DNA from 3 places in the Cohaesibacter sp. ES.047 genome. Region 3 is predicted to be linked to each of the others. Evidence: predicted binding sites of a transcription regulator. Region 3 holds the regulator's gene; each other region holds the start of a gene.

Region 1 (7,916 bases), 410 kb from region 3:
TGCCCATCACAGGCCGAGCAGGGATGGGTTGATTGATACTTGCTGATCTCTTCCCGCGACCAGTTGCTTTCGGTCTCGCGAAACCGGCGCTCGAGATTGGGGATCACGCCTTCGAACGGCTTCTGGGTCTTGTAGGACCGGGCACCATCGTCATAGACGAACTGGACCTTTTCCTTGCCGGTGCCGTAGAGAAGGACTTCCTGCGCCTTGAAGGAAAGCTGTTCCCACGGCACGGTCAGTGAAAAATCGTAATGTTTGGCGAGCGCATCGAGGGTCTGGCGGTAGAAGGGAGATGTGCCCTTGGCCCAAGGCGCAATCGCGCCATCCTTGAGACTAAGGGACATGTCCGGAACGACCAGCTCCGGGCTGACTTTCAACTCGCTGCCGAGCCCATCACAAACAGGGCAGGCACCAAACGGGTTGTTGAACGAGAACAGCCGTGGCTCGATCTCGGAGATCGTGAACCCTGAGACCGGGCAGGCAAACTTTTCGGAAAAGGTGATCTGCCTTGGCTCACCGTCTTCGGTCTTTTCGTCAACCAGCTCGACCACCGCGAGGCCTTCGGCGAGTTCAAGACTGAGTTCAAGCGAATCAGCCAGCCGTTTCTCGATGCCTTCCTTGACCACCATCCGGTGCACGACGACATCAATATTGTGTTTGAATTTCTTGTCGAGTGTCGGCAACTCGCCGTCATCATACATCTGCCCGTCGATCCGAAAACGCGTCAGACCGCGTTTGACCAATTCGGCCAGTTCCTTGCGAAATTCACCCTTGCGTCCGCGAACGATGGGAGCCATCAGCAAAAAGCGGGTTTTCTCGGGAAGCTCCATCACCCGGTCAACCATCTGGCTGACCGTCTGGCTTTCAATCGGCAACCCGGTCGCCGGGCTGTAGGGAATGCCAACACGGGCATAAAGCAGGCGCAAATAGTCGTAGATCTCAGTGACCGTGCCCACCGTCGAGCGCGGATTGCGCGAGGTGGTCTTCTGCTCGATCGAGATGGCGGGAGACAGGCCGTCAATCTGGTCGACATCCGGCTTTTGCATCATTTCCAGAAATTGCCGTGCATAGGCCGACAGCGATTCTACATACCGGCGCTGGCCCTCTGCATAGATCGTATCGAACGCCAGCGAGCTCTTGCCCGAGCCTGACAATCCGGTCATGACAACCAATTGATCGCGCGGAATATCAACGTCGACATTCTTCAGGTTATGTTCTCGGGCACCGCGAATCGAAATGAACTTGTTCGAAGAAATTGCTGGCTTATCCATATCGCTATCTATCAATTTATCGGTCGAACGGTTGAACCGCTCGTCGTATGATTGGTCGTTCGGGATGGTACGGTCGTCGGGCTTTGCTTGGATCACCGGGTGATCCCTCAGACCCGTTTTATGGCCTTCCTCTCCCATATAGGGTTATAAATTGCAAAGACAATCAGGCTTCAAAGGTGATTCCGGTGCACGCATACTAGCGTCTGGCCTAGCTTTTGTACACACTTTGTTCTACAATCATGCACAGCGGGTCAGATGGAACACCGCACCATTGACCCAACCAAAGCATGGGGATTGAACCAATCCCGTATGGAACTGTCGTCCAATCCCGCCTATGCTGACCTCCAACTCAACGTCAGCTCGAAAGGCGACGGACAGAAGCAGACAAAGGACAAACCAATGGCCGGAAGCGTCAACAAAGTCATTCTCGTGGGCAATCTGGGTGCTGACCCCGACATTCGCACCACGCAAGACGGCCGGAAGATCGTCAACCTGTCGATCGCAACATCCGAAAACTGGAAAGATCGCAATTCCGGCGAACGCCGCGAGCGCACCGAATGGCACCGCGTTGTCATCTTCAGTGAAGGGCTTGCCCGTGTTGCGGAGAGCTATTTGCGCAAGGGTTCCAAGGTCTATGTTGAAGGCCAGATTCAGACCCGCAAGTGGCAGGATCAGAACGGACAGGATCGTTATTCCACGGAGGTCGTTCTACAGGGCTTCAACTCGACCCTGACCATGCTCGACAACCGCAATGAAGGCGGCGGCAGCTTTGCCGGTCAGCAGAACAACGATTTCGGCGGGCCGGGCAGGAGCTTCGCCAGCGAGCCGCAAGAAGAATCCTATGGCCGGCAATCCAGCCCAAGCCAGCCATCGAGCAATTTCCGCGACGAAATGGACGACGACATTCCATTTTGATTGATACCAACGGCATTTAATTCTGACCTTCTTGAGCCCATTTTCTCATACCTATTGAATGGATGATGGTTGGGTTGGCGGAGAGGCTCTTCCATGCTTGGCAACCAGCATCAAGAATGGCGGCATAGTCTTCGAAGACCCGATTGGACAGGAAGGTACCGCGCAGATACTGCCAAATATTCTCAACTGGGTTCAGTTCCGGTGATTTGGAAGGCAACAGGAGGATGGTGATATTCTTGGGCACGTTGAGTCTGCTTGTCGTATGCCATCCGGCACGATCCATCAGCACCACGGCATGAGCGCCGCGCGCCACTGTCCTTGAGACTTCTTCGAGGTGCATTTGCATGGCCTGTGTATTTGCAAAAGGCATCATCAATCCCGCGCCAACGCCACGCGCTGGACATATTGCACCGAACAGATAGGCATTTTTATATCGCTGATCGGCTGGCAGACGTGGTCTGGTTCCCTTTTTTGCCCATAGTCGGGCCAGTCCATTCTTCTGACCAAGCCTAGCCTCATCTTGCCACCAAATCTCGATGGGCTTGTTCTTTGGCAAATGGCCTACATGCGCTGCCAACGTTGCGGAGAAGTTTTTTTGAAAGCATCAATGACTTCAGGCTTTTGTTCTGGATGTTGAGGTCGACCAGATATGCGCACATACCCCATGCGGCGCAAAAGATCCCGTACTCCACGTTCCTTGTAGGAGACCCCAAACCGCTCTTGGATCACACGCACCAGATCCTGGCTACGCCAGACAGAGACGCCGTCCTTCTCAGGATCAGGACCGGTTTCAACGATAGCAACAAACTCTTCGAGCTGTTCTGGGCTCAAGCGCATGGGAGCGCCGGTTGCTTTGATGTCGACAAGACCATCGGTGCCTTGCTCATTGAAGCGAAGAACCCAATCTCGCAAAGTCTGGCGGTCCATACCGCCGACTTTGGCGGCATCAGCACGGTTCATGCCGTCATAGACAGCCGCAATGGCCAGTAGGCGGCGGCTCTGTTTGGCATTGCGGCATCCTTTGGCAAGACGGCGCAAACTATCGGCGTCAAAAGCATCGCTAAGAATCAAAGCGGCAGACATGGCAAAATCTCCTTTGCCATGTTGAATCACGCCAGTGCTAAAAATGGAATCCCTAAAGAGTCAGAACTTCACGCCCTTGGTATGACTGCCGATCTTGATCGAATGATCGCAAAATACAAGAAACCCGGCTCGAAAGCCGGGTTTTTTCGTAGGTCCACCAGTGCAAATGCAGGACTACACGGGATCGTCAAATAGTTTGGCGACGGTCTCATGATCCTTGTGCGATTGTGCCTCGATGAAAAGGCGACGGATCTGGGGAAACCGCTCCCGGATATGCTCCTCAAGATCAGCGATGACGCTTTCAAGTTTGGAGACCTGCATCGTGTCTTCAAAGTCGATGCTGAGCGTAACAAGGATCTCCTTGGGACCGCGGTGCAGTGTCCTTAGTTCGTTGACCATGGTCACGGACGGATGCGATGAAGCGATGGACCGAATTTCCTGCTCCATCTCGTCCGAGGCAGCCTCGCCGATCAGCAAGCCCTTGGTCTCATAGGCAAGCAGGAAGGCGGTACACGCCAGAATGATGCCAATGACAATCGAAGCGGCGCCATCCATCCACGGGATGTGGAAATAGTGCGAAATGGAAATCCCAACGGCCGCCACGAAAAGACCGAGCATGGCTGCGGAATCTTCAAACAGAACCGTAAAGACCGTCGGATCCTTGGATTGACTTACCGCTTCCAGCCAGCCCATCTTGCCCTTGGTGGTGCTGAACTCTCTCAAAGCAATCCACCAGGCCCATCCCTCGAAACAAAGCGCAGCCCCCAGAACCACGAAGTTGATGGTTGGGTCACCCACGGGATGCGGCTCAAGAACCTTGTTGACACCCTCGTAAATCGACAAGCCAGCACCAACCGCAAAAATCAGCAGTGCAACCACGAAAGCCCAGAAGTACAGCTCGGCGCCATATCCGAACGGATGCTTCTTGTCAGCCGGTTTTGCGGCCTTTCTCATACCATAGAGTAACAACCCCTGATTACCTGTATCGACGAGCGAATGAATGCCCTCGGAGAGCATCGCGGATGATCCCGTAATAGAGGCTGCTATGAATTTCGTCAGAGCAATCAGGCTGTTACCCGCAAGGGCCGCATAGATTACTTTTTTTGATCCGTGGGAAGCCAATACCAGTCTCCTTGAAATGCCTCGGTCAGATGAAATGTCACATAACGTTAATACCGGATGCCAAGCCTGAGGAAAACAGCCAAAATCACGCTTAGCCCTTTGACAATTCCTTATAATTCTTATATTCGTATTTTCTAATATTACAATTCACCGTCAGGAGTGAACCGCAATGTGCAAGGCACAGACACCAAAAGGCAAGGCATTTCTCTCTGCCTGCCTATTCGTTCTCACCGTGACCGGTTCAGTTGCGCATGCCGCCGACTTCACTGTCACCAAACAGGCCATCGAAGACAAGAAGGCCGTTTACGCAACCGTGGAAAGCACAGATTCCATTCCAGCGAGGGTGCGCACCGCCGGAACAGTCACGGAATTGACCGTAACCGAAGGCAGCTTCGTGAAAGAAGGGGAAACCATTGCGGTTGTTCGCGATCCGAAGCTGGATCTGCGCATCGATGCGATTGAGGCGCAGATTCGTGCAGCCGAACGCGAGATCGACAACATCAAGACCGAAAAGGCAAGAGTTGACCAATTGTTCAAGCGCGGATCGGCAACCAAATCGAGGCTTGATCAGGTCAACACCCAGCTTGACGTCGCCAACAGTCGGCTCGAAGCCTCCGAGGCCGAGCGTGCCGTAATCGTCCGCCAACTCGAGGAAGGGGCCGTACTGGCACCTCAGGCCGGGCGCGTTCTGGACGTCCCCATCACAGTTGGCTCGGTGGTCATGAACGGCGAGGCTGTCGCGACCATCGCCCGGGACAACTATATTCTGCGCCTGTCTCTGCCTGAAAGGCATGCGCAATTCCTCAAGAAGGCGGATATGATCGAAATCGCCGAACGAGGAGCCAATTGCGACGGTAGTTGCACCCGACGCGGCGAAATCGCCAAGGTCTACCCACAAATTGCGGATGGCCGCGTTCTGGCAGATGCAAACGTTGAGGGGCTTGGCGACTATTTCGTCGGCGAGCGCATTCAGGTGCGCATTAAGGCTGGATTGCGGGACACCTATCTTGTGCCTCAGGATCTGGTCTTCACCCGCTATGGTGTCGATTTCGTACGCCTCAAAGAACCGGATGGCACCAGTTCCGAGATCGCGGTCCAGATTGGCCAGGTCCATCATCAGGATGGCAAGCCGATGATCGAGATCCTGTCCGGCCTTGAAGCCGGCGACGTGCTGCTCGAGCTCTGAGGATCAATCATGGAAACCAAATCCAAGCATCTGGGCATCTCGGGCAATCTGGCTCGAAGCTTCATCACGTCCCCACTGACACCGCTTCTGCTCATAACGTCCTTTGCCTTGGGACTTGTCGCCCTGATGGCGCTCCCGCGTGAGGAAGAACCGCAGATTTCGGTGCCGATGGTTGACATTCAGGTCCGCGCGGACGGCCTCAAGGCCGAAGATGCGGTCAAGCTCATTACCGAGCCGCTGGAGACGATTGTTAAAAGCATCGATAGCGTCGAGCACGTCTATTCCAACTCCTACGACGACCGTGTGGTTGTCACAGCCCGTTTTCTGGTCGGCACCAGTTCCGATGCTGCCGTGTTGCGTGTTCATGACAAGATCAACGCCAATCTGACGTCCATCCCCGTGGGCATCCCGCAGCCATTGATCATTGGCCGAGGCATCGACGATGTCGCAATCACCGTGCTGACGCTCTCACCGGACAAGACCGTCGCTGATCGCTGGAATGATACCGCTCTTTATAATATTGCTGACGAATTGCGCGTCGAACTATCCAAACTGGACGATATCGGCCTGACCTATATTGTCGGCGGCCAGACCGACCAGATCCGCGTCGAACCAGACCCTGAAAAGCTGGCGCTTTACGGCATCACCCTGCAACAGCTTGTGGGCAAGGTTCAGGCGGCCAACACCTCGTTCATGGTCAGCAATCTGCGCGAAACGAATACGAGCCTTCCGGTTGCCGTCGGTCAGACCCTTCATGGCATCCCAGACATCGGCCTGTTGCTGCTCACCTCCCGAGACAATCGTCCCGTCTATGTCAAGGACGTGGCAAAGGTTGTCGTTGGCAGCAGTCAGACCGATCATCGCGTCTGGCATCTCACGAAAAAGGATGGGGGCGGCTTTAATCGCATGCCTGCGGTTTCGCTTGCCATCGCCAAACGCAAGGGTGCCAACGCGGTCGATATTGCGCACGCCATCGAGGATCGCGTCTCCGAACTCAAGGGCCAGATCATTCCCGACGGCGTCAGGGTTGATGTCACGCGCAACTATGGGGAAACGGCAAACGAGAAAGCCAACGAGCTTCTCTATCATCTTGGTCTTGCGACTATTTCGATCGTCATTCTGGTCAGCATCGCTATCGGCCTGCGCGAAGGCATCGTGGTCTTCATCGTCATTCCCACGACCATTCTTCTCACGCTCGCTGCCGCCTATCTGATGGGATACACGATCAACCGCGTTTCGCTCTTTGCGCTCATCTTTGCCATCGGCATCCTCGTTGATGACGCGATTGTCATGATCGAAAACATCTCCCGCCACTGGGCAATGGGAGACGGTCGTTCCAAGATTCAGGCCGCAATCGAAGGCGTAGCCGAGGTTGGAAACCCCACCGTGATCGCAACACTGACCGTCGTGGCAGCGCTTCTGCCCATGATGTTCGTCTCGGGCATGATGGGCCCTTACATGAGCCCGATTCCCGCGGTTGCTTCCGCTGCGATGGTATTGTCCTTCTTCGTTGCAGTGATGCTGACGCCATGGCTGATGAACATCTTCGGCAAGCCCGGCCACAGCGAAGACAGAGACGGAGGCATTCTCGGTCGCGCCTATCGCCTGATCGCCCGCCCAATTCTGTCGGGCAGGGGACGGTCATGGGCCTTCCTGCTCATTGTGGGCGGGGCGACCATCGCCTCAACCCTGCTGATCTACACCCAGCACGTCACCGTGAAGCTCTTGCCTTTCGACAACAAGTCCGAACTGCAGGTCATCGTCGATCTGCCTGAAGGGGCAACGTTGGAGGCAACAGACCGCACTCTGATGGAAGCCGCTCATCGTCTGGACGACATCGAGGAAATTCTCTCGATCCAGTCTCATGCGGGAACAGCAGCGCCCTTTGGCTTCAACGGTCTTGTGCGCCACTATTTCTTGCGCGCCAATCCAGAGCAGGGCGACCTGCAGGTCAATCTCACCGAGAAGGGCGAACGGGAACGCTCCAGCCACACCATCGCACTTGAGATCCGCGAAAGACTGAAAGATTTGCCCGTAGTGGACGGCACCAGCATCAAGGTGGTGGAAGTCCCACCCGGACCGCCGGTTCTATCGACACTGTTGGCAGAGATCTATGGTCCTGATCCGGAAACCCGTCGCGCCGTGGCAACCGAAGTGCGCAAGCTGTTCGAAGACGTCCCCTTCATTGTTGACGTCGATGACAGCTTCGGCACCCCCTCGGACCGGGCCCGCATCCGCATCGATCAGGACAATCTCGAATATCATCAAGTCGAACAGGGCGATGTCTACCAGACCATCCAATATTATTTGAATGGTCAGGTTGTCGGCTATTCCCACAA
Region 2 (7,916 bases), 2.1 Mb from region 3:
CGGGGTGACCGGATTGGGCTTTCTCAACGGCGTCCATCGCGAGAAAGCGAATGGCATGTGCCATGCGGGTCTGTTTTTCCATGTTGCTCATGAACTCTGCTTCTGGGATATCGGACAGACAAGATCGGAAGTGCGTCTTTTCATTCTACCCACGCCTTCTCTCGCCTTCGAATTCTATCAGGTTAAACAGGAACTGCCTTGCCACGTCGCAAGCCCGGCAGACAGGGGCTGATACAAACGCCTGACATTTAGCATTCGTGGGGCGTAAGTCAACGTGAACATACCGGTCTTAGGGCTAAAACTTCGACTTTCGACTAAGGAACCAATCCTCTGTGGACGGGGCCTGTTGACGAATGGGGCCCATTGACGCGCTATATGGAAGTCACCTAGGTTCATTTCAACAGAACGCGCTTGGCGACTCATTCGGCTGATGTTCTGCGATTTCGGGTGGTTTTGGTGTCCAAAATCGAGAGAGCCGGAAAGCCGCGCACGGGGGGGACGTGTAAGGCTTCTCGCGCGATATCTGCTTTGGGATTATGGTTTAGCCCGAAACATTCTGGTCGCCGATCCGATGCGTCCGGTTGCGGAGTGCAGGGTCGACGCTGACTGGTGTGGGACCGGGCTGTTGGTCAACTTGGGGGTAAGATGGGTGAAAAGCCTGGGGTGAGCGAAGCCTTGGTCCGACTGGATCGGGCCATTGCAGCCCTTGAAGAGGCGGTCGATAAGCATCAAGAAAAGGCTTCGTCGATCCAGACATTGCGGGGAGATCTGCAGCGGCTCAGCACGGAGCGGTCGGAGCTGTCCGCATCTCTGGAACAGGCAAAGTCGCGCTCGGATAAACTCGAGAGCGCCAATGTGGAAGTATCGCGCCGTCTGGGTGCTGCGATGGAATCGGTCCGGGCCGTGTTGGAACAACATGGCGGATAGAGGTTACAGAGCAACAATGCGGTGATCCGCGCCGATACACGGGGCGGGCAGGAATGACGAGCGATTTCGCGGTGATCAAACCGCGAAAAGGCGCACTTTGGGAAGTGACCGGAGAACTATATGGTGCAGGTCAGCGTCAGCATCAACGGGCGTGCCTACCGCATGGCCTGTGAAGATGGTCAGGAAGATCATCTGTTGTCTTTGGCGCGTCAATTCGACGGTATCATTGCAGAGTTGCGAGAGAATTTCGGAGAGATCGGGGACCAGCGCCTCACGGTAATGGCCGGAATCATGGCCATGGACCAAATGTCGGAGATGTCGTCCAAGGTCGAAACCCTGTCCGAAGAGATCAAGACGCTCAGAGACGCGCGCTATGCCATCAAGGAAAAGAACGAAGGCGATCAGGAAGCGCTCGCCGATCGAATTGACAAGGCGGCAGAGCAACTGGAACGGCTCTCGAAGGTTCTTCTGGACAACTGATCTTGCATAGCTGGTCTGCAAAACCATTTTTTAAGCCAACATGTCGGTTGATGAGCAAAGTGGTGCTGGAATTTCGTTTTCGGCTCCTATATATATGAACGTCTGCTGCACTTCGCGTTAGAAGCAACTTATCCTCGGGGCCTTACTGATCCGAACGGGAGCTGGCACTGATAGGGATCGTGGTCCTCTTCAACCGGCGCCCACCTTAACTTAAGGTGTCCCAGGATCTGAAAAAGCTTCGACGGTCGATGCGGCATACCATTCAAAAGCGGTCCTCCTTATTTTAGGGTGGGCCGCTTTTTTTTGGTTGGCTCTGGGCTTGAATCGGCGCAGTTTGGTAACGGCCGATGTTGAGCCGGGCGGAATTCGGCAAAACTGGGCGAACGATAAGGCGGGGTGGCAGGCGCGTTGAACGTCATGTCTGCGCAATGGGGGACGAATGGACAGTGTTGCTTTGAAGGCTGAAAAGGCCGAAACGCGCAAGACGATGCGGGCGAGACGAGATGCCGTGCCTGAGGAAACGCGGGCGGACATGTCGCGGCTTGCATGCGCCAACCTTGTCACCCATGTGCCTTTGGAGGGAGCCCGGATCGTCGGTCTCTTCATGCCCATCCAGTCTGAAATCGATCCCACTTTTCTTGTCCCGGAGCTACGGGAGAAAGGTCTGGGACTGGCCCTTCCTGTCCCCATCGGGCGGACCGGGATGATGTTCCGCGCCTACAAGGAGGGAGCCGAACTTGTGGATGTCGGTTTTGGCACCCGTGCTGCGGCTCCGGGGGCACCTGAAGTCGTTCCGGATCTGCTTGTCATGCCGCTATTGGCGTTCGATGGTCAATGTAATCGCATCGGATATGGGGCAGGGCATTACGATCGCTATATCTCCGAACGGATCCTTTCAGGCGGCAGGCCGACGCTTGTGGGGCTGGCCTTTTCCTTTCAGCAACTGGACAAGGTGCCCATTGGTGGTTATGACCTGCCACTGGATATAATTGTGACTGACAAGGACGTGATCCGTGCGCCTATGGGCGATTAGGCGGATTTTGAGTGACTACATGCGATTGCTGTTTATTGGAGATATAGTCGGGCGAGCCGGGCGAAACATCGTACTGAACAGGCTTCCCGGTCTGGTTGAGCAGTACGGCATCGATTTCGTGGTGATCAATGGCGAGAATTCTGCTGCTGGTTTTGGCATCACAGAGGCCATCCTGCAGGATCTTATCGATGCGGGTGGCGATGCCATCACCACCGGAAACCACGTCTGGGACCAACGTGATGCCCTTGTTTTTTGTGAGCGTCAGCCCGCATTTCTGCGTCCGGTGAACTATCCATCCGGCGTTCCCGGCAAAGGCGCCAATCTCTACACCGCCCGCAATGGTGCCAACGTTCTGGTGATGAATGCCATGGGGCGGGTGTATATGGATGCGATGGACTGTCCCTTCAACGCGATTGAAAAGGAACTGGCGGCGTGCCCGATGGGCGAGTTTGCAGATGCCACCATCGTCGACTTCCATGCCGAGGCGACCTCTGAAAAAGAAGCGATGGGGCATTTTCTGGACGGACGGGTTAGTCTGGTGGTCGGGACGCACACCCATGTGCCCACCTCGGACTATCGCGTGTTGCCAGGTGGCACTGCCTATATGAGCGATGCTGGCATGTGCGGCGATTACGACTCGGTGCTTGGTATGGAGAAGGAAGAGCCGGTACGCCGGTTCGTCACCAAGATTCCTTCCGGGCGCTTCACACCGGCGCTCGGGGAGCCGACCCTTTGTGGAGTTGCTGTCGATACGGACGATGCGTCCGGACTTGCCGTTGCCGTCGAGCCCTTGCGCTTGGGTGGGCATCTGGCGCAGCATATCCCGTCATTTTGGGAAAAGAGCAGCAATTGAGCCAGCTTTGGCTCGGCAGGACCATGAGACGGCTTGATCTTTGCTGTGCTCTTGTGGCATGACCTGCAACAAATTTTGAAGCGCTCCGATGGGCTCATCCGGCGGCGATCATCAAAACATACGGAAAATAGGATTATGGCAGGCCATTCAAAATTCAAGAACATCATGTATCGCAAAGGCGCTCAGGATGCCAAACGATCCAAGTTGTTCTCAAAACTCTCCAAAGAGATCACGGTTGCTGCGAAGATGGGCGGCTCGGACCCGGATTCGAATGCTCGCCTGCGTCTGGCCATCCAGAACGCGCGTGGCCAGTCCATGCCGAAAGACAATATCGACCGGGCCATCAAGAAAGCCGAAGCGGGTGATGAAGGCAACTTCGACGAGGTGCGTTACGAGGGCTATGGTCCAGCCGGCACCGCTGTCGTGGTCGAGGCCTTGACCGACAACCGCAACCGCACAGCCTCCAACGTCCGTGCAGCCTTCACCAAAAATGGTGGCACGCTGGGCGAGACCGGATCGGTGGCTTTCATGTTCGATCGCGTTGGCGAGATTGTCTACCCTGCTGACGTTGGGGATGCGGACACCGTGCTTGAAGCTGCCATTGAGGCCGGTGCTGACGATGTTCAGAGCGATGAGGATGGTCATACCATCTACACCGCGTTCGAAGATATGGCCGAAGTCAGCAAGGCGCTTGAAGAATCGTTTGGCAAGGAAGCCGAATCCCAGAAAGCCGTCTGGAAGCCCCAGAACGAGATCGATGTGGATGCCGAAAAAGCAGGCACGATCATGAAGCTCATGAACGCTTTGGACGACGACGAAGACGTGCAGAACGTCTATTCCAACTTCACCATGAGCGATGAAGTGATGGCCTCGCTGGAAGGCTGAGCCTTTCCGGATTTTCGTCAATGAAATTCAAGCCCCGTCCGGCATCTGCCGAGGCGGGGTTTTTTATTGGTTGGCGGTTGCAGTCAGAACCTTGATGCTGGCCGCGCCAAACAACATCGCAAAAACGCCGTCCAGAATGCGTCTGCTTTTGCGGTATCCGGCGACGATTGGCTTGCTGGCGAACAGCACTGCATAAAGGTGGCAAACAAAGGCACTTTGGCACCCAAGGGCTAGGACGACTGTGGCCAGATCCATCGGCGTGGCATCCTTGGGCAGGCCCAACGCATAGATGGAGCCCAGAAACAGGATGGCCTTGGGATTGGTCAGGTGGATCGCGAGACCCTTGAGATAGGTGCGCCGTAGTCCGGACCGAGTGCCATGCAGGGCGGCATGATCCTCAAGGGTTGGGCGCATCGCTGAGCGGGCAGACTTGATCGCCAGATAAAACAGATAGGCGGCACCGGCATATTTCAGGGTTTCAAACAGCCAAGCGTTCGCCAGCATCACGGTTCCCATGCCGAGCGCGGCAGCGGTCGACCAGACAAATGAGCCTGTGGTGATGCCCGAGGCAAGGATCAGGCCGTGCTTGCGGCCGTTTGCCATGGATGTGCCAGCGATGGCGAGGGTTGCCGGACCCGGGCTGGCCATTGCGATGAGGGCGGCGCCCAAGATAAGGGGAAGATTGATGTCTGCCATCTGAATTGGGTTCCTGACGTGCGGTGCGGTTTACCATCCTTACACACGGTGACGAGAAGTCAATTCCTGTTAGACTTGGGAGTTTGTTCTGGTATTGTTCATTTTTCTTGGGTAAGGATGAAGGCATGAAAACGCATCCGATCCGAATCGTGGGATTTGATCCCGGCCTCCGACGCACCGGCTGGGGCGCGATCGACGTGATCAGCAACCGGCTGATTTTCGTCGCCTCAGGGCTTGTCACGTCTGATGCCAAAACGGATCTGGCGAGCCGTCTGTTGCAGCTGCATACCGGGGTTATGGATGTGCTCGAACGCTATGAGCCCAATGAGGTGGCGGTCGAGCAGACCTTTGTCAATAAGGATGCGGCGGCCACTCTTAAACTCGGTCAGGCAAGGGCTATATCGCTTCTCGCTCCTGCCCAGCGCGGGCTGGAAGTGGCAGAATATGCGCCCAATGCGGTGAAGAAAACCGTGGTTGGTGTGGGCCACGCCGACAAGAACCAAGTCCAGACGATGGTCAAGATGCTGCTGCCCAAGGCGCAGTTCGACAGCGAGGATGCGGCGGATGCTCTGGCCATCGCCATATGCCACGCCCATCAACGGGGTCAGAAGAATTACAAGATCGCCTGAGTGGCGGTCGCCTTAGCAATGGGCGGGATGACTGGATGATTGGCAAACTCAAGGGTTTGATTGACGAATATGCAGACACCTATGTTCTCGTGGACGTTGGTGGTGTCTGCTACGAGGTGCATTGTTCAGGTCAGACTCTGCAAGCCCTGCCTCCGGTTGGCGAGGCGGCAACCGTGCTGATCGAAACCCATGTGCGCGAGGATCAGCTCAAGTTGTTTGGTTTTGCCACAGCGCTGGAACGAGACTGGTTCCGTCTCCTGACCACCGTGCAAGGCGTTGGGCAGAAAGTGGCGTTGGCCATTCTTTCCACCCTGAAGATTTCCGAGCTCAGCTCGGCCATTGCGCTGCAGGACAAGGCGATGGTGGCCCGGTCGCCCGGTGTGGGCCCCAAGGTGGCCCAGCGCATTGTTTCCGAACTCAAGGACAAGACCCCCGGACTTGCCGCCACAGATGGTGCTGTGGCGTCACTTCAGGCCGAGATTGACGCCGTCGGCGCGCCAAGGGCTATGGCGGAGGCGGTTTCGGCGCTCACCAATCTTGGCTATGCTCAGATTCAGGCGAGCGCGGCAGTTGCCACCGTGATCAAGCGGGAAGGGGACGGGGTGCAGACCGCTGCGCTCATTCGTCATGCGCTCAAGGAGCTTAGTCAATGATCGAAGAGGAAGAGCGACTGGTTTCGGCAACGACGGGCGAGGAAGAAAATGATCGCACTTTGCGCCCGCAGGTGCTGGACGATTTTGTCGGGCAGGCTCAGGCACGGGCCAACCTGTCGATCTTTATCGAGGCGGCCCGGTCGCGCAAGGAAGCGCTCGACCATGTGCTGTTCGTCGGCCCTCCGGGGCTAGGCAAGACCACCCTTGCGCAGATCGTCAGCCGCGAGCTTGGCGTGAATTTCAAATCCACATCCGGGCCGGTGATTGCCAAGGCTGGCGATCTGGCGGCCCTGTTGACGAACCTTGAAGAGAATGATGTGCTCTTCATTGACGAGATTCACCGGCTCAATCCGGCTGTTGAAGAAATCCTCTATCCCGCCATGGAGGATTTTCAGCTTGATCTTATCATCGGTGAGGGGCCTGCGGCCCGTTCGGTCAAGATTGATCTGGCCAAGTTTACGCTCGTTGCTGCAACGACCCGTCTGGGGCTTCTGACCACTCCTTTGCGGGATCGGTTCGGCATTCCGGTGCGGCTGAATTTCTATACCACCGAAGAGCTGGAATTCATTGTCACCCGTGGTGCTCGCCTGATGGGGGTTGCCATCACCAAGGAAGGGGCAACCGAGATTGCTCGCCGCTCACGCGGTACGCCAAGGATCGCGGGACGGCTTTTGCGCCGGGTGCGCGACGTCGCCATTGTGCAGGCTGGAGGCCGGATTGACTGCGACGTTGCGGACAGGGCATTGCGGATGTTGGAAGTTGACAATGAAGGTCTGGACGCCCTAGACAGACGGTATCTTAGCCTCATCGCTTCATCTTTCGGGGGCGGGCCCGTTGGCATCGAAACGATTGCCGCCGCCCTGTCGGAACCAAGGGATGCCATTGAGGAAATCATCGAGCCTTATCTGATCCAGCAGGGTTTCATTCAGCGTACGCCGCGTGGACGCCTGTTGACAACCAAGGCTTTTGCCCATTTGGGAATGGCCGTGCCCCAAAGAGACACTCCACCGCAAATGGGATTGTTTGCGGAAGGAACGGATGATGCCTGAGCATCATGAGAATGCAGAATGGTGCGACCTGTCGGGTCGACTGGCACCCTTCGGCCATTGCCAGAAAGTCAGGGTCTATTACGAGGACACAGATTTTTCCGGCATCGTTTATCACGCCAATTATCTCAAGTTCATCGAACGGGGGCGGTCCGACTATATCCGTCTTCTGGGCGTGCATCACAGCGATCTCGATTCGGAGGAAAATGGCGAGCGGCTGGCGATGGCCGTGCGCCATATGGATATCAATTTCATCAAGTCGGCCCGTATTGACGATATTCTCGTGGTGGAAACCCGCGTCGGTGAGATCAGAGGCGCTCGGTTGGTGCTTGATCAGGCTATTCTGAGAGAGACGGACGGCGAATTGCTGTTCACGGCCTGCGTGACCGTTGTGGTCATCAATCGCGAGGGCAAGCCGCGCCGGTTGCCCAAATTGATGGTTGACGCGCTGCAATCCTGAGCCCGATGTCCGGTCGTTCAGGAGAGAATACGAAAACAAATTTCGTGATTTAAGCATTCATTAACCATAATGTTGCCTTCTCGTCCTTAATATGCTTTGCGTGACGAAACCCTCTGATCCTAGTTTTGACAAAATCTGCTGACATGACCTGTCGCGACTTTTGCAAGATGGGACCGGACGGTTTGTTTGTGTGTTTCGGTCAAGAAAGGACATAGCTCCATGCCCAATGAGGTTGCCCAGACAGCCCTAGCCAA
Region 3 (7,916 bases):
AATTGATTTTTAAAAACTCGGGAGACGTATAATGAAAAATTTCCGCTTGGCCCTTCTTGCAGCCACCGCTGGTATCGCACTTGCCACCGCAGCCATCGCTGCTGAAAACAACGATGCAACCGTCGATCAGACGGGTGCCAACAACTCGGCCTATGTTAATCAGGCTTCAGGCTCAAATCACCGTGCATATGTCACTCAGACGAATGACAACGACAGCAGCTCGAACACCGTAGAAATCGATCAGAGCAACTACTGGCAGGCCGTTTTCAGCCTGGATCAGAATTCCGAAGCAGGCTGGGGCACCAACACCGCAATCATCGAACAGGGTGGCGGATCAGCCAACGCCATTCGCAATCTCGACCAGACGGTCCAGATGGGTGGCGACAACAACGCAACCATCACCCAGGATGGATATGCCAACGACATCAACAAAATCGAACAGACCAACACGGGCTTGCTGCTTGACAACACCATCACAGCAAACATCGTGGGCCAGAGAAACGGTTCGACTTATGTGGGTGGCGTTCGAGAAGTCCTCACCGGCAAGGCAGAGGCCACTGGCGTGACCAATGGTGAACTGATCCAGAACGGCGCGGGCAACACCATCGACCTGTCTATCAACGGCGCTCAGAATGATTTTGGCGTAACCCAGAACGGCACCAACATCCTCTCTGCCTTGGATATAACTGGTGATCGCAACCAGCTCGGCATCAAACAGACCTCAGGAACAGCTTCGGTGTTTGGCATTCCTTTCCCGACGCCCAACACTCTGATCATCAGCGCGATTGACGGCGATGACAACAACATTGGCGTCAAGCAGGATGGTGGGAACATTGCCAGCATCGGCCTAGTCTCTGACAGCCAGAATAACCGGATCGGCCTCACACAGGACGGCAACAACTTGGCAGAGATCGACATCGTGGCTGGCGCCAACAACGATATCACGTCCTACCAGCAAGGCGAAAACATCCTCGATGTTTCAGTTGAAGGCAGTGATAACGGCCTCAACACCGAGCAGTTCGGCTCTTTCAACACGATGCTTGTTACCATTGTTGGCGATAACAACGGCACAGGCCTCTTCACGAGCATCAGCGCCAGCGATGCTTTCACCGTTGCCAGCGCTAAGGGCCTGACGTCCGGTTCTCTGGTTCAGGACGGCAACAACAACTCAGCAACGCTGAACATTGGCAACGACCTTTCCGACAACAGCAATCAGTTCGCCATGCTTCAGGATGGTAACAACAACGACGTGGTTGCATCTGTTGACGGTAGCGACAACCAGCTCGCGATCGCACAGGTTGGCAATGGAAACTACAGCAGCGTCACTCAGGTTGGCAACGGCAACTCCGTTGGCATCAGCCAGTAATCATCAGAACCCACTGATGACGTTGTAACAATCGGCCGGGTGGCATATGTCACCCGGCCATCATCCGTACCCGGCCCACTCACACACGTTGCTTGCGCGAGGACACCATGACCTATATGAGATCCCCCTTTCTTTCGACAGCATTTCTGTCACTCATAGCGACGAGCGCAGCCCGAGCCGACGACAATGAAGTGTATATTGGGCAGACTGGTAACACCAACACGGTCATCATTGACCAGCTCGGCAGCGGCAACCTCGTCGGATCCAATGACGACTCGATCTTTGTCTCGCAAGTCGGCAGCTACAACACGCTCTCTGTTGATCAAACAGGATATGACAATGAAGCAGGAGCCGCACCAAGCGCCGGCGCCTTGAACCTATTGGGCATCTATCAGAACGGCGACCGCAACGAGGCCACGATTTCCCAGAAAAACGACAACCCTCTGGGAACCAACCTGATCGGCGCGATTTCGCAGAATTCGGCAACCCTTCGTGCCACAACCGCCAACACGCTTTCCATCACGCAGACCGACATCTCCGCGGACGGCACGACAGGCACTGGCAATGGTCAGGGCAATCATGTCATTGGAGAAATTCTTCAGGTCAACACCGGCGGCGCATCCAACAGCCTGACCATCTCTCAATTTGACGGCACGACGAGTGGCGGAGAAGGCAACCGCGTCCAGACCGTGATTCAGCAAGGCAGTGACAACCTCGCGATCATCAATCAGGAAGAAGAAGGCAACGAAGTTACCGAATTACGCCAACTTGGAGCCAGCAACGAGGCAACAATCTATCAGCAAGACGGCGTCAACAATCTGGTCAACAGCTTAACACAGGACGGTGACAACAACCGCGCCCGAGCTGCGCTCAATGGCTCCCGCAACCTGATCTTCTCGATCCTGCAATCCAATGCCCTCGTGGGTTCCATTGGCAATCTCATGACAGTCACCCTCAGCGGTGACGACAATGGCGGCGACGGCATGGGTGGGCTGGGCCAATTCACGCGCCCCATTACCCAGGCCTTGCAAGTCGCTCAGGGCGAACTCAATCAGTTTGGCGATGAGAATGTGCTAAACTTCGTCACGTCCGGTACATCCTCGATGAACCTGTTCGGCTTTGTGCAAGATGGCGATGGCAACGCACTGAGCGGAACCGTGGACGGCGTCGAGAACGAAGTTGCTGCGCTGGAAATCGGAGATGGCAACCGCATCGATTTCACGCAGGATGGCGACCAGAATACGATTGCCATTTCCTATCGCGGAGACAACAACGCGATTTACGCCAAACAGGAGGGTGACGAGAATACGCTCGACATCTCGTTTGACGGTGGCATCGCTCCGATCACCCGCAGCAATCAGAACAACGACCCGGCAGTCGGTGGGTTCGGCGACACAGTGGCTGCCTTTGCAGGCTCGCTTATGCCTGGCGATGCGGTTCAGATTGGCGACCTCAATCTGGCCAAGATCTCCATCACCGCAGGCAACCAGAACAAGATCGCCTTTGCACAGGTCGGTCAGAGCAACACCATCACGGGCGCAACGACGGGGCACCAGAATCAGGTTCTGATCACGCAGACCGGCTCACTCAACGAAGCGAGCTACACCCAGAATGGCAACTTCAATTCCCTTGTCATAATCCAGTAGTTTTGGTTGCAATGAGAGGAATTAAATCTTAAAGTTGTTTTGATAAACCTACAAGCCATGAGCGCAATGAGCGAAAGATCGCTCATGCGGGGTGGCCATTCCGGTTCTGGTTGATCGAGCCCCTTTAAGCTGCAGAAACCGGGGTACCAACGGAATGGCAACAACAACATGACGCCGGTTTGCGAGGATTTGCAGCCACCGCTCGGAAACGGAGGCAGGAACGCCCCCAATCCTGACAGGTGTCCTAGCCATATAGACGGAGAAGATCCCATGTTTGAAACACGACACATTCGATCCGGCAGCCAAACTCTTCCCCGCCGTGCCGGTATCCTTGGCGCACTCACTCTTTGTGCCTTTATGACTTTCCCCGCGTCCGCGGGGGAAAAAAACGTGCTCATTCTCGAACAGCAAGGCACCAGAAACAGTGTGACCGTTGATCAGACGAACGCGTCGCAAAGTCAGGTTGGCGGCGTTGAGATAATTGAGGGAGCCGCGTTTTCCGACACTGAATTCAATGTGCTCAGTCTCGATCTTCAGCCCAACACAGCTGCGGAAAATCCAATCCTCCAACTGGGGGCAGACAACGTTGCCGACATTACCGTTGACGGCGTTGGTGGCGCTGTCTTCCTGCAGCAAGGCGCAAACATCAACGATGGCAACAACACCGCAACGATCGACATCAACACAACCGGCGATTCCTTGGCTGCAATCCTTCAGGCTGGCAGCAACAACAACGCCGGGCTCACTGTGATCGGCAACACGACAGAAGGTCGCATCCTGCAGCTCGGAGACAACAACGACGCCCAGCTTCAGGTCGGGCTTGATGGCCTACCGGCAAATGGCGCTCAGGCAACCGTGACACAGGATGGAAACAACAACACCACCAATGTGCAGGTCGTCGGCATTTCAAATGGCCAATACAGCTACACCGTTCAGGCAAACGGCACCACGACGAGCGTTCCGGTCACCATCCAGACCAACGGTGCGTCGGTCAGCGTGACGCAAACCCAGTTCTAGGGTCAAATTCGGAGTTGGCTTTCATGAAAAATTCTGGTTCCCGGCTCCGAATGCTCTATGCCCTGATGATCAGCCTGTTTGCCCATGGCACCGCCAACGCCGACGAAGCCACAGGTGAAATCCGCATTGTCAGGCAGGGAGAACAGCTCATCGTAAAGGATGTTTTCACCGCCAAAGCCGCTGGCATTTACAAAACCAGTCTGCAGGTTTCCAAAAATGGACTGTCCGGTCAAATCTCATCGAGCCAGAATAGGCAAATGCAAGCAAAGGCCGGGGAAATCTGCGAAGGAAACCGCATCGCCATGAAAGTTCAGACCGGAGATCAGGTGGAGGTGGAACTAATCATACAGTTTGAGGGAACAGAGTTCGTTCATACCGAGCGCACCCTGAAAATCCAGACCGATGGACTGAAGCCCTCACTCTACGAGACAAACGACAAATCCATTCGATTGTGAAACAACACGTAAATTGGTGCAAAAGATGCTTTCTCCTGCCTGGCTGATCACCACGATCTCGCGCTCTATTCCGCGCGTCCGGTTCTTCATCCTATCCCTGCTTCTGGGACTGATCCACGCCTCAAGCGCTCAAGCGCAATCAACCAATGCGATTGCACAGGCATTCAAAGGCCAATGGGTGACCTATGATCGCTCCTTTGCCGCCGATACCGGCCTCTGCACGTTGACCTTCTCTGCGACACGGAAAGGCGAGATTTACCCCATTTCGCAGAGCAATTGCACAGGTGAGATCACCTCGATTGTCGGCTGGTCCATCGTCAAAAACCAGCTTGTCTTTGTAGATCAGGATAACAAGCCGCTGGCCAAAGTCGGCGGCAATCAGGGGCGCCTGAGCGGCACCATGACACAAAACAACAAACCTGTGATCTTCGAAAATGCAAAAATCGCAAAGAAGATCAACGCTGCGCGTGAAAGCATCTCGTGCGCCTACGTCGGCTACAGCCAGATCTGCGCCAAGCCGCAGGAATTTTCACCGCCACCGGTCAGCCCCGGCGCTGAAACCCCAATCAAAATCCTGGTCAATCTCAACGCCAGAGTGGAGCCACGGAACGACGCAGAGGCTGTCGCGACACTCAAACCGCAATCCTGCGCACAAGCATTGACATGCTCACGGGCATCAGACGGCCTCTGGTGCAAGATCAAGCATGAGAACAAACAGCTCTGGATCAAGAAGCAGGCTGTTCGGCTGAAAAAGTACCCGATCATAACCTTCCAGAATGGCTGTTCCTGAGACGTCACACCTACTCAGCAATCCTAATCCATTTACAAGGGCATGGTGCAGCACTCGCACCCTGCCCTTTTTCTATGTCTTCTTCGTATTCCGATAAGATTCGCACGATCAAACCAGAAACGCCCCAAAAGCACCCAACCCTCCTCCCAGATCGCACAGAACGGATCAATATACGCAGCTTTAAGCAATTTTGTTACAAACATCCAAGGACCCTCGCCGGATGTCAGTCTTTGTTCCCCTTTTCGAGCTTGCGGAACACAGCGAGAACATGTATATTTTGTTCGTGATTTGTGCCACTGATGACTCGCTTTGTTGGGCTCTGTGGTGATTTGGACCTTCCAAGGCGGAGCGGGATATGCTGACAAGAAAACAGCACGAACTACTTATGTTCATCAATGAACGCATCAAGGAATCCGGTGTTCCGCCTTCCTTTGATGAAATGAAACTGGCGCTCGATCTTCGCTCCAAATCTGGCATTCACCGCCTGATTACGGCTCTTGAGGAACGAGGCTTCATCCGTCGCCTCCCCAACCGCGCCCGCGCGCTGGAGATCCTCAAGCTGCCGGAAGCCAGTCTGCCCACCCTCAACGTGGCGGGACGCGGGTTTTCTCCCAGCGTGGTCGAAGGCGGTCTTGGCAAGAAACCACCTCAACCGATCAGTCCAGAACCAAAAGAAGAAAGCACCAGCATGTCGGTGCCCGTCATGGGGCGCATTGCTGCCGGCGTTCCCATCTCGGCGATCCAGAACCAGTCTCACACGATTTCAGTACCGATCGAGATGCTGCGTGGTGGCGAGCATTTCGCGCTTGAAGTGCGTGGCGACTCGATGATCGAAGCAGGCATATTGGATGGCGACACGGTCTTGATCAAGAAATCCGATGATGCCGTGTCCGGTGATATCGTTGTTGCGCTGGTTGATGATGAGGAAGCAACGCTCAAGCGCCTGCGCAAGAAAGGTGCCTCCGTCGCTCTGGAAGCAGCCAACCCTGCTTACGAAACGCGCATTTTCGGGCCCGACCGGGTTCGTGTTCAAGGCAAGTTGATTGGGCTTCTGCGCCAATATTAAATCACGGCCAAACTGGACCGCAGTCAGTATGAGATCGCGAAAAAGCAGCCTTGCTAACCGGTAACGACGCACAACGCCTGCTTTTTCGTTTACTCGTCTATTTCGCCCAACCATGCCTGGCGATAAAAACTCGCGATCATGGCTCTCTATGCCATGGCCGCCGTCCCTTGGGCATGGCCGACTGCATGGACAGTGCCCACTCTCGTGAGCGGTTCGCGATATCGCCACTTTGTGCGCTGTTCGGTGGGCTTTGAGATTTGTGCGCAAAGGTGACCAACACCGAGCCATTGGCTTCAAGCTCTTGGCGTCCCATTGTGAGCTTAGGCGCTATGCAGGTTGACGGGATTGGCAATTTTGAAATGATGATATCGCGTCTGGCGCACTCTTCATCAAAAGCTCCAGGATGCTTGACCAGTGCCGCAGACAGATTTGTTTTCGGTCCTGAGGCCGTTCTCAATCCCGCCATCACACAGGCATGTTGATCACACGCCCAAGGTTGGTGAGAGCTTTCCGTCCGCAGCAAGCCCTTGGCTCCACCACCCGTGCCTTCGTTGAGTGCCGCGCGCACATCCCCGTCAGCGCGGAGCAGCGCCGAGAAATCAAGCACCATCCGGTTGGAGCCGATCAACTGCCACCGTTGATCCACGCCCCTGACAGCCATTCGCCGGCCTGTTTCCGAGATCCACATATCTCCAAGGCTTCCCCCCCACCATAACATCAAGGCAGCCGCAGCAGGAATGAGCGCCAACAAAGCCATTGTCCGGCGATGAATGGCAAACAGCATCAATGCCAAGACTGCGGGCAACAGGAATTGCCCTCCCGCCCGAACGACAACCATACTCGGGTCACTGTGGCTGGAGACGAGGCCCGACAGGGCGATCACCTGTTCGAGCCCCCACTGCACGCCTTGAAGAGGAAGAGACTGCAGACCGAGCGGCGCCAATACAAAGCTGACCAATCCCAATGGCATCACGACAAGACTGATGATTGGCATCACCAGAAGGTTGGCAATCAGACCAAGCGGCGCCATTTGCTGAAAATGCGCGACAGAGAATGGCAGAACCGCAAAGCTGGCAATGAGAGATGTAAGACCAATGCCGATGATCCACTTGGCAGCACCCTGCGAGACGTGCAGCAAAGGCCCCAAGGCACTGGTTGCAGCCAAGCCTCCCCGTTTAGCGAGCGCCTCCTCCCGGCCAGCAGAGCTGCGGCGCATTCTTGTGACACGGTCGTAGGTCGCGATCAACGCCGCCGTTGCGGCAAACGACATCTGCATGCCCGCCTCGATAACCCCGTAAGGCTGCATCAGCACCAGAACCAGAAGCGCCAAAGCAAGATTGTGCATCGTCAAAGCCGACCGCCCTGCCATGATCGCCAACAGGAAAATCGCAGTCATCAGGAAGGCCCGGATCGTCGCGACAGAAGCACCAGACAACACCAGATAGAAAGCCGCCGCCGCCAGAGCGACACCGGCCGCCCACTCCTTGATCGGATAAGTCAGTGCCAGATGAGGAAGTGAAGACAGCACCGAGCGCATGCCCCAAAATACCGCCATGGCAATCAGCCCCATATGCAG

Evidence for each region. Region 3 encodes LexA, which represses DNA repair genes until DNA is damaged. Its sites were predicted from a motif close to TGTTCNNNNTGTGTTCNG; they were not measured.
Region 1: the regulator LexA is predicted to act here: its motif matches at 1,488-1,505, upstream of uvrA (excinuclease ABC subunit UvrA).
Region 2: the regulator LexA is predicted to act here: its motif matches at 4,959-4,976, upstream of ruvC (crossover junction endodeoxyribonuclease RuvC).

Annotation. Positions count from the first base shown of each region.
Region 1 covers NZ_LT907844.1:3,926,942-3,934,857, forward strand. The annotation lists gene uvrA (excinuclease ABC subunit UvrA) at 1-1,271, opposite strand, end outside; gene CPH65_RS17910 (single-stranded DNA-binding protein) at 1,671-2,186, shown strand; one part of gene CPH65_RS17915 (IS630 family transposase) at 2,203-2,765, opposite strand; one part of gene CPH65_RS17915 (IS630 family transposase) at 2,765-3,269, opposite strand; gene CPH65_RS17920 (cation diffusion facilitator family transporter) at 3,444-4,391, opposite strand; gene CPH65_RS17925 (efflux RND transporter periplasmic adaptor subunit) at 4,561-5,577, shown strand; gene CPH65_RS17930 (efflux RND transporter permease subunit) at 5,587-7,916, shown strand, end outside.
Region 2 covers NZ_LT907844.1:1,311,277-1,319,192, forward strand. The annotation lists gene tkt (transketolase) at 1-91, opposite strand, end outside; gene CPH65_RS05835 (DUF4164 family protein) at 646-927, shown strand; gene CPH65_RS05840 (cell division protein ZapA) at 1,048-1,407, shown strand; RNA gene ssrS (6S RNA) at 1,507-1,668, shown strand; gene CPH65_RS05850 (5-formyltetrahydrofolate cyclo-ligase) at 1,847-2,440, shown strand; gene CPH65_RS05855 (TIGR00282 family metallophosphoesterase) at 2,460-3,293, shown strand; gene CPH65_RS05860 (YebC/PmpR family DNA-binding transcriptional regulator) at 3,429-4,178, shown strand; gene CPH65_RS05865 (LysE family translocator) at 4,242-4,874, opposite strand; gene ruvC (crossover junction endodeoxyribonuclease RuvC) at 5,000-5,503, shown strand; gene ruvA (Holliday junction branch migration protein RuvA) at 5,539-6,156, shown strand; gene ruvB (Holliday junction branch migration DNA helicase RuvB) at 6,153-7,205, shown strand; gene ybgC (tol-pal system-associated acyl-CoA thioesterase) at 7,198-7,662, shown strand; gene tolQ (protein TolQ) at 7,882-7,916, shown strand, end outside.
Region 3 covers NZ_LT907844.1:4,340,627-4,348,542, forward strand. The annotation lists gene CPH65_RS19890 (curlin repeat-containing protein) at 32-1,366, shown strand; gene CPH65_RS19895 (hypothetical protein) at 1,474-3,012, shown strand; gene CPH65_RS19900 (hypothetical protein) at 3,283-4,029, shown strand; gene CPH65_RS19905 (hypothetical protein) at 4,080-4,484, shown strand; gene CPH65_RS19910 (AprI/Inh family metalloprotease inhibitor) at 4,510-5,274, shown strand; gene lexA (transcriptional repressor LexA) at 5,630-6,340, shown strand; gene CPH65_RS19920 (ComEC/Rec2 family competence protein) at 6,477-7,916, opposite strand, start outside.